2 regions of the Rhizobium sp. CFBP 13644 genome follow, and region 1 is predicted to be linked to the other one. Evidence: predicted binding sites of a transcription regulator. Region 1 holds the regulator's gene; the other holds the start of a gene.

Region 1 (4,501 bases):
TCGCCTATGGTCCACGCATTCACGGCCTTGCCCGCAGCAAGGCTGATATGGACCAGATCGTCGAGGCCAGCCTGCAGAAGGCCGGCCTGTGGAACGAAGCCAAGGATCGCCTGCACGAATCCGGTACCGGCCTGTCCGGCGGTCAGCAGCAGCGTCTGTGCATTGCCCGCGCCATCGCCGTTTCGCCTGAAGTCATTCTGATGGACGAGCCCTGCTCGGCTCTTGACCCCATCGCAACGGCAAAGGTCGAGGAGCTGATCCACGAGCTGCGCAGCAACTTCACGATCGTCATCGTGACGCACTCCATGCAGCAGGCGGCGCGTGTGTCTCAGCGCACGGCCATGTTCCACCTCGGCCATCTGGTTGAGGAAAACGATACCGACAAGATGTTCACCAACCCGGATGACCAGCGCACACAGGACTATATCATGGGTCGCTTCGGCTGATCCTGCCCTCTGTCGTGTCATAGCATCCACGCCACCCCGCCTGAGCCTTCGAGCGCTTGGCGGGTGGCGTCATCTAACTGGAGAATTCGAACATGCCGACACCAAACCATATCATGTCCGCCTATGATGACGAGCTGAAGTTCCTGACCCGCCGGATCGCCGAAATGGGTGGCCTTGCCGAACAGATGTGCGCCGACGCTGTGCGTGCGCTGGTCAATTCGGACTCGGCCCTGGCGCAGAAGGTCATCTCTGACGACACCATTCTCGATCACGCCGAGCGCGAAATCGGCGACAAGGCGATCGTGACCATTGCCAAGCGCCAGCCCATGGCTGCCGACCTTCGCGAAGTTATCGGCACGCTGCGCATCGCCGCTGACCTAGAGCGCGTTGGCGACCTTGGCAAGAACACAGCCAAGCGCGTTCTCGCTGTTGCCGGCACAGGCGTTCCACGCAAGCTGGCCCGTGGCATCGAGCATCTCTCCGAGCTTGCTCTGGTTCAGCTCAAGGAAGTTCTGGATGTCTATTCGACCCGTTCGGTTGAAAAGGCGCAGGCCATCCGCGAACGTGACGAGGAAATCGACGCGATGTACACATCGCTGTTCCGCGAATTGCTGACCTACATGATGGAAGATCCGCGCAACATCACCACCTGCACGCATCTTCTGTTCTGCGCCAAGAACATCGAGCGCATTGGTGACCACGCGACCAACATCGCTGAAACCATCTACTACATGGCCACTGGCAGCCAGCCTGAAGGCGAACGCCCGAAGGACGATAGTTCCAACACGCTCGGTGCCGTAACTGAGTGAATTCTCTAAACGACTGGCGGAGTCTCTAGCCATGGTGCCCAAAATCGCAGTTGTCGAAGATGAAGAAGCCTTGAGCGTTCTTCTTCGCTACAATCTGGAATCCGAAGGTTACGACGTGGATACCATTCCACGGGGTGACGAAGCGGAAATCCGCTTGCAGGAACGCACGCCGGATCTGCTGATCCTCGACTGGATGCTTCCAGGCGTCTCCGGCATCGAGCTTTGCCGTCGTCTGAGAATGCGCCCGGAAACCGAGCGACTGCCGATCATCATGTTGACGGCACGTGGCGAAGAAAGCGAGCGCGTGCGTGGTTTGGCCACGGGTGCGGATGACTATGTCGTCAAGCCGTTTTCCACGCCTGAGCTGATGGCACGGGTTAAGGCAATGTTGCGCCGCGCCCGGCCGGAGGTTCTGTCCTCCGTGCTGAAATGCGGTGATATCGAGCTGGATCGCGAAACGCATCGTGTTCACCGCAAGGCCCGTGAAGTGCGGCTTGGACCAACCGAGTTTCGTCTTCTCGAGTTCCTCATGGTGTCACCCGGCCGCGTTTTCTCGCGCTCCCAGCTTCTCGATGGCGTCTGGGGTCACGATATCTATGTGGATGAGCGCACGGTGGACGTCCATGTCGGGCGCCTGCGCAAGGCACTCAACTTCTCCAGCATGCAGGATGTGATCCGTACCGTGCGCGGCGCCGGATATTCCATGGAAGCCTGACCAACGCACCGGGGCTGAAACGTCTCCCGTATGGTCTCAAAATCTCATGCACCGCTCCCAAAAGGGGCGGTGTTTTGCATTTGGCATAATGGATATCAATGCGTTAGCGCCGCTAGAAGCCGCCAGCAACCGGCGTGACCTGCACAGCTTCTGAGTGTTGATTTTAAGTTTCTGTAATTTAAAGTTTGACTCAGTGGCCAGAAGGCTCTATGTATTGGTCATCGATCTTTTGCTTGCTGAGCTTTGGTTACCGCGCGATTAGCACCGCGCTTTGAACTAACCCTTCCTTTCAAAAAAATCGCTACACCGCACACAGGACTCACGTTCTGTGACTTATAACTTATGCTTTGAAAGGGTTCATTATGACCACAGGCACAGTAAAATGGTTTAACTCCACCAAGGGCTTCGGCTTCATTCAGCCAGACAACGGCGGCGCCGATGCATTCGTGCACATTTCCGCTGTTGAGCGTGCAGGCATGCGCGAAATCGTAGAAGGCCAGAAGCTTTCCTACGATCTCGAGCGGGACAACAAGTCCGGCAAGATGTCTGCCTGCAATCTCCAGGCTGCTTAATACGGGTATCGACTTTCCTTTGACCACGGATGTACTGGCATTGTCGAAAGTTTGAGACCACCGAGGTCAGGCATGTTGCCTGGCCTTTTTTTATGCCGCAAGTCGGCCACATGCTTGGACGTATTGCATTCTTATATGCAAGAATACGCTTCGAGCCGTGAATGCGTATCGCTCTATCCATAAATCGATTCCGGTTTTCAGTGCGATGCGATAGGAGAAAATTCCATGTCAGACGCTCACAGCAAATCCCGCAAGCAGGCCGAAATTGCTTTCGGAGCGACGCAATCGCAGTTCTTTGCCCGCGGCAAAGCGGTCGATGAGTTGAACTCGATTGCGAGCGCCCGTGATGAAAAGACCCTCAGGCTGCGGGAAGCGCGTCTTGCGAAAGAACTGGAAGACAGCTTGAAGCCCGCAGTTATCCCAACCAAACGCGCCAAAAAAACCTGATCCCTGATCGGTATGACGCATCAACTGGAATAGAGATTTGAGAAACACTCGAAATATCAAGAATAACGAAGTTTCCGAACGTCGCGGCGCTGCTGCCGAGGCAAAGGCCGCTCTTTTGAAGGCCTATCGCGAAGCCAAGGAAGCCGCGGCTCCCACGCTCGAAGCCAAGCAGGCCGAGCAGATTGCCGTTGCCGAAGCCCGCAGAGCCCGCCAGGCCGAGCGTGACCAGCAGAAGCGCGAAGAAAAATTGCGCCTGGAAGAAGAGGCCGCGCAACGCGCAGCTGAACTCGAAGCTGCTGCAAACGCTGAAGAAAATGAGCGCAAGGCGGCCGAAAAAAATCGTATTGCTCGCGTCGTCGAAGACGAAGCAGCCCGCAAGGCAGAACGCGATCGTCGCTATGCCAACCGCAAGGCCCGCCAGGGCTAAGCTTGAAGCCATGATCCTGCAGCCGTTCAATCGAAGGGCTGCGATCATCCGCTGCGAATGCTGCGCGGAGTGCGAAAGCCCAAGAGGCGCTTCGCACCCTTGCCGCGTATGGGATCAGCCATGCCGCCGCTTTTCGCTGCAGCGCCGCATGATCCCGAGGCTCTGAATGGCGCGACTTGCCGTCGCTCTTGCGGCTCCAGAGTCCCCTTACCGGTACGCCGGTTCAATCCCCGATGACAAACTGACAAGTCAATCGCCATCTCCTTGGTGACGCCTTCGCCTGTGCATGTTTGCGCTGTCCAAGCCGAAAAAATCGCAACAAAAAAGCGGGCCAAAGACCCGCTCATTTTATTGCGTCGAACTGGATGCGAAGCCTTAGGCTCTGCGGCGTTCGCTTACTGGCTGGTAAGCGAGCTTTGCGTGGAAGCGGCAATACGGCGAGGATTCAGAAGCATCACAACCGCAGAAGTGGAAGTCGTCCTTCAGAGGGTCGCCAACTGGCCACTTGCAGGTGCGTTCCGTCAGTTCCGTCAGCGTCAGGCGCAGCGATGTCGGCAGCGTGGAATTGCTGACCGGCACATATTCAAGAATCCGTGGTGCATCCGTCTCCGCATCGTCCTTCTGGACGTTTGCGTCTGCGGCGCGTGTATTGGCGCGGGCAGGGGCAACGCGGCCCTGGAAAGTGGCAGCGCGGGGTGCCGCAGCAGAGGGTGCAGTTGTCGCTGCCGGACGCTTTGCAGCGGGACGCGCGGTTGCAACCGTGCCGCCAGCCTTGGCGCGGCCAGGAAGGTTCAAGCGGTGGACTTTGCCGATGACGGCGTTGCGGCTGACGCCTCCGAGCTGGGCGGCAATCTGGCTGGCGCTGAGGCCTTCAGACCACAGTCGTTTCAGTCTTTCGACCCGTTCATCAGTCCAGTTCATGCCGTGTCTCCGCTGGTCGCGAAGGCAGAATCATTCTGCTATGCCGTGGAGTGAACCACGCGCAGAGTATCCGCCAGATTGTAGGTGACTAGGTCCGCCGCTTGCGATCTAGTAATTGAGAGTTAACCTAATCGTCGGCAGACTCCGTGACAAGAGTCGGGAGA
Region 2 (4,501 bases), on a different contig from region 1:
CTCATGATAAAAAAGCTCGGTCTGGGTGCCCGGGCACATTCTTTCGCATTGCGCGGCCTGATCTTTGAAATCGAGCGGCGTCGCATCTGATGAAATCGGAAAGAACGCGCCGTCGCAGGTGCGAACGCAGAGCGTCCTCAAGCCTCCTTGCATCGGCATATCGGGCGTTGGTGCGTAGTCCTGATTGTCTGCCGCGCCATAGCCGCCAATGGGCTCTTGCATGTCGGGATTTTCAGATGGATCCGTGGCGCTATAGGACGGCTGTTCGTCGTAGCATCCCTCCGCATTGAGAGCGGCCAGAATGCGGTCTCGCGAGCCTTGCGCGTTTTCGCTCCGCCGCTCGGCAAGCATACGGTCGCGATCTTGCGCGATCATGTCCCGCTCGGCTTCTGCCTGCTCCAGCGCATAGCCAATCTCGCCACACAGCTCAGCATTGGGATTGCCATAGGTGATGATGCTGCCCGATGTGCAGCCGTAGCCACGCATGTCGTTCTTGATGCGGCGGATCAGGATGTTCTGTTGGGCCAGCGCATTGGCGATCCGCCGTACCTCAGCGGTGTTGCCAAATGTCTGCCTTGGCGGCTGTTCCAGCTGCGAGCGAAGCGTCTCGCACACATCGTTTGCCTGCACCGTTGCGGGCGCAGCCAGCAGGAGCAAGGCAAGTGTGCCGATCATGCGGTGTCGGCGCGGGATCAATGGTCCGTCCGTTTCCTGTCCTGCCATGGTGCAGGTCATATCCTGTAATCGTCACCCGCAGGATGCGGATGACGTGCTTTAGTTCAGGATAACATAAGGCTCCACCGCAAAGCGGCAAGGCCGTGTTCAAAATTATGTTAACCCCCGATTACACGGAGGGGTGGGAAGCCTGCACAGCAGCCAGCGCTGCCATATTGACAACGCCACGCGATGTCACCGTTGGTGACAGGATGTGAACGGGAAGTGCCGAGCCCAGCAGGATTGGCCCAACGTGCAGGCCTTCGGTCATCGTCCTGACAACACCGAGCGTGATGTTAGCCGAATCCAGGTTCGGGAAGACCAGCAGATTTGCCTCACCAGAAAGGGAGCTGTTGGGCATTGCACGCTTGCGCAGCGATTCCGAAAGCGCGGAACCGCCCTGCATTTCACCATCAATCTCAAGTTCTGGCGCTGCACTGCGCACCATTTGCAAGGCACGGCGCATCTTGCGTGCGCTTTCGGAATCGCGAGATCCGAAATTCGAATGGCTGACGAGAGCGATCTTTGGCGTGATGCCGAAGCGTTTGATCTCCTTGGCTGCAAGGATTGCAAGCTCCGCCAGATCTTCAGCCGCAGGTTCGTAATTCACGAAAGTGTCGGTGAGGAAGATCGCGCCTTGCTGGGTAATGAGCAGGCTGAGGCCGCCAAATGTGTGGGCACCCTCGCTCTTGCCGATGATCTGGTTCACATCCTTCAAATGGCGGTCGAAGCGACCTTCGAGACCGCATATCAGGGCATCCGCTTCGCCACGCTTGACCGAGAGAGCGCCGATGACGGTGCTGTTGGTACGAACAATCGTGCGCGCCGCTTCCGGGTTGATGCCGGCACGACCGACCAGCGCAAAGTAGTCATCCACATAGTCACGGTAACGTGGATCGTCTTCCGGATTGACCACGGCAAAGTCTGCGTTCGGGCGAATACGAAGGCCGAAACGCTTCAGGCGCGCCTCGATGATTTGCGGACGGCCGATGAGGATAGGGACGCCTGTGCCTTCTTCCAGCAGCACCTGTGCGGCGCGCAGAACGCGTTCATCTTCACCTTCTGCGAAAATGATGCGCTTCTTTTCTGCCGTCTTCGCCAGATTGAAAATTGGCTTCATGATGAAGCCGGAGCGCCAGACAAAGCGGTTCAGCTGATCGAGATAGGCGTCGAAGTCGGTGATAGGACGTGCCGCTACGCCGCTTGCCGCAGCAGCGCGTGCCACCGCAGGAGCGATGCGCAGGATCAGGCGCGGATCGAAGGGTGAGGGGATGAGATAGTTCGGTCCGAAGATTGGCGTCTCGTCGCTATAGGCTTTCGCGGCGACTTCCGAAACTTCCTCACGCGCCAGTTCCGCAATCGCGTGAACGGCTGCCATCTTCATTTCTTCATTGATGGTCGTCGCGCCGCAATCCAGCGCACCCCTGAAGATATAAGGGAAGCAGAGAACGTTGTTGACCTGGTTAGGGAAGTCAGAACGACCGGTGCAGATCATCGCATCCGGGCGCGCGCTGCGTGCCAGTTCCGGCATGATCTCGGGGTTGGGATTGGCGAGTGCCAGAATGAGAGGCTTTTCAGCCATTCGAGCCAGAAGCTCCGGCTTCAGAACGCCAGCGGCAGACAGGCCGAGAAACACATCGGCGCCATCAATGGTTTCGTTCAGGACGCGCTTATCGGTCTTCTGCGCGTAGATCTCTTTCCACTCATCCATCAAGGTGTTGCGGCCCTCATAGACGAGGCCTTCAATGTCGTGCACCCAGATGTTTTCGCGCTTTGCGCCTAGCACGACTAGCAGGTTGAGGCAGGCGAGGGCTGCGGCACCCGCGCCCGACGCAACGATCTTAACGTCACCTATTGATTTGCCAGCCAGCTCCAGCGCGTTCGTCACGGCAGCCGCAACGATGATGGCTGTGCCGTGCTGGTCATCGTGGAACACGGGAATGTTCATCTTGGCGCGAAGCTGGCGCTCGACTTCGAAACACTCCGGTGCCTTGATGTCTTCTAGGTTGATGCCGCCGAAGGTGGGCTCGAGCGCCGAAATGGTCGACACCATGTCATTGACGCCGGGTGCGTCGATTTCGATATCGAAAACGTCGATGCCTGCGAATTTCTTGAACAGGACGGCCTTGCCTTCCATGACTGGTTTGGAGGCCAGTGGACCGATATTGCCAAGGCCCAGCACCGCGGTACCATTGGAAATCACAGCAACCAGATTGGCGCGTGCCGTATATTCGGCAGCCATTTCAGGGTTTTCGTGAATGGCGAGGCAAGGGGCAGCAACGCCCGGAGAATAGGCCAGAGCCAGATCGCGCTGGTTGCCAAGCGGCTTGGATGCCTGGATTTCGAGTTTTCCGGGGCGAGGATAACGGTGATAGAAAAGCGCCTGTTCTTCCAGATCCGCATTGGGGTTCTTGTCTTGCGTCTTGCCCGTGTCCTGAGAACTCATTCTATCACCGCTCTATTTCAAGTTTCTGGGAGGCCTTTGCATACAACAATCAGGCAGTGCGTACAGCCGTTTATTTCATCTGGGCTGCGCAAAATCCGTACATTCGAAGTTGCGTAAAAAGCACGTCGATCAGCGGAAATGGCGCTTTGTCATCTTGCTGAAACACGAGTCTGGTTTTGCAGAGGGAGAAGTTGCCGAGACAGAGGGAACAATTCCATGGCCGCGCAAACCGAAGCCAGGCAGTTCAGAACGCTTTTCATCTCAGATGTGCATCTTGGCTCCAAGGCGGCCAAGACAGATTTCCTTCTGGATTTCCTGCGCCATCACGAGGCTGATACGATAATCCTTGTTGGTGATATCATTGATGGCTGGCGCCTGCGCCGCAACTGGTACTGGCCGCAGGGCTGCAACGATGTGGTGCAGAAGCTTCTGCGCAAGGCGCGCAAGGGTACCCGCATCGTATATATTCCGGGGAACCATGATGAATTTCTCCGTGAGTTTCCCGGCACCCATTTCGGCGGAATTGAAGTTGCCGAGCGAATGATCCACGAAGCAGCTGATGGCAAGAAGTACCTCGTCATCCATGGTGATGAGTTCGACGTGGTGGTTCGCAATGCCCGTCTGTTAGCCTATCTGGGCGATTGGGCCTACGACGCGGCAATTGCCATAAATGTTCTGCTCGCCGCCGTGCGCCGCCGCGTTGGCCTTCCATACTGGTCCTTCTCAGCCTGGGCCAAGCTTCAGGTGAAACATGCGGTCAATTTCATTGGCGAGTTTCAGCGTGTGGTGGCAGATGAAGCCCGCCGCAACAATGTCGATGGTGTTATCTGCGGCCATATTCACCACGCGGTGATGGAGGACATAGACGGTATCCGCTACATCAACACCGGCGACTGGGTGGAGAGCTGCACAGCCGTTGCCGAGAATGCCGACGGAACCTTTGAGCTAATTACGTGGATGAAGTCCGACGAGCAGCTTGAGACGACGGTCCATGAGCTGGAGCCCGTCAACATCGCTGGGCTGATCGGCCAACGGGCAGCGTGAGGTTCAGCCCCAGAGCTCCGGCTCTGGCGGGAACACCAGCGATCCTTCATAGCGAAGGCCCGGAACGCGGTCCCGCGCTAGCAGGAGCGGACCGTCCAGATCGGCAAAGGCCGTGTCCTGCGCAAGCATGAGGGCAGGCGCCATGCCGAGCGAGGTGCCCAGCATGCAGCCAACCATGATGGTGTAGCCAAGCCGTTCTGCCTCCTGCTTCATAGCAAGCGCTTCGGTCAGGCCACCTGTCTTGTCGAGCTTGATGTTGATGGCGTCATATCGATCTCTTAAGGACGCGAGATCATC

The links. Region 1 encodes PhoB, which activates phosphate uptake and scavenging genes when phosphate is short. Its sites were predicted from a motif close to TGTCATNNANCTGTCAT; they were not measured.
Region 2: IFT53_RS19830 (UDP-2,3-diacylglucosamine diphosphatase) is a predicted target of PhoB. The motif match lies at 3,308-3,324, and genes of this name have one in related genera.

The regions. Positions count from the first base shown of each region.
Region 1 covers NZ_JACYVF010000001.1:706,298-710,798, reverse strand. Annotated here, with positions in the region: gene pstB (phosphate ABC transporter ATP-binding protein PstB) at 1-446, shown strand, start outside; gene phoU (phosphate signaling complex protein PhoU) at 539-1,255, shown strand; gene phoB (phosphate regulon transcriptional regulator PhoB) at 1,287-1,970, shown strand; gene IFT53_RS03340 (cold-shock protein) at 2,333-2,542, shown strand; gene IFT53_RS03335 (hypothetical protein) at 2,768-2,989, shown strand; gene IFT53_RS03330 (DUF6481 family protein) at 3,027-3,416, shown strand; gene IFT53_RS03325 (GcrA family cell cycle regulator) at 3,792-4,337, opposite strand.
Region 2 covers NZ_JACYVF010000009.1:99,062-103,562, forward strand. Annotated here, with positions in the region: gene IFT53_RS19820 (DUF2865 domain-containing protein) at 1-723, opposite strand, end outside; gene IFT53_RS19825 (NADP-dependent malic enzyme) at 845-3,160, opposite strand; gene IFT53_RS19830 (UDP-2,3-diacylglucosamine diphosphatase) at 3,377-4,204, shown strand; gene dgcA (N-acetyl-D-Glu racemase DgcA) at 4,208-4,501, opposite strand, start outside.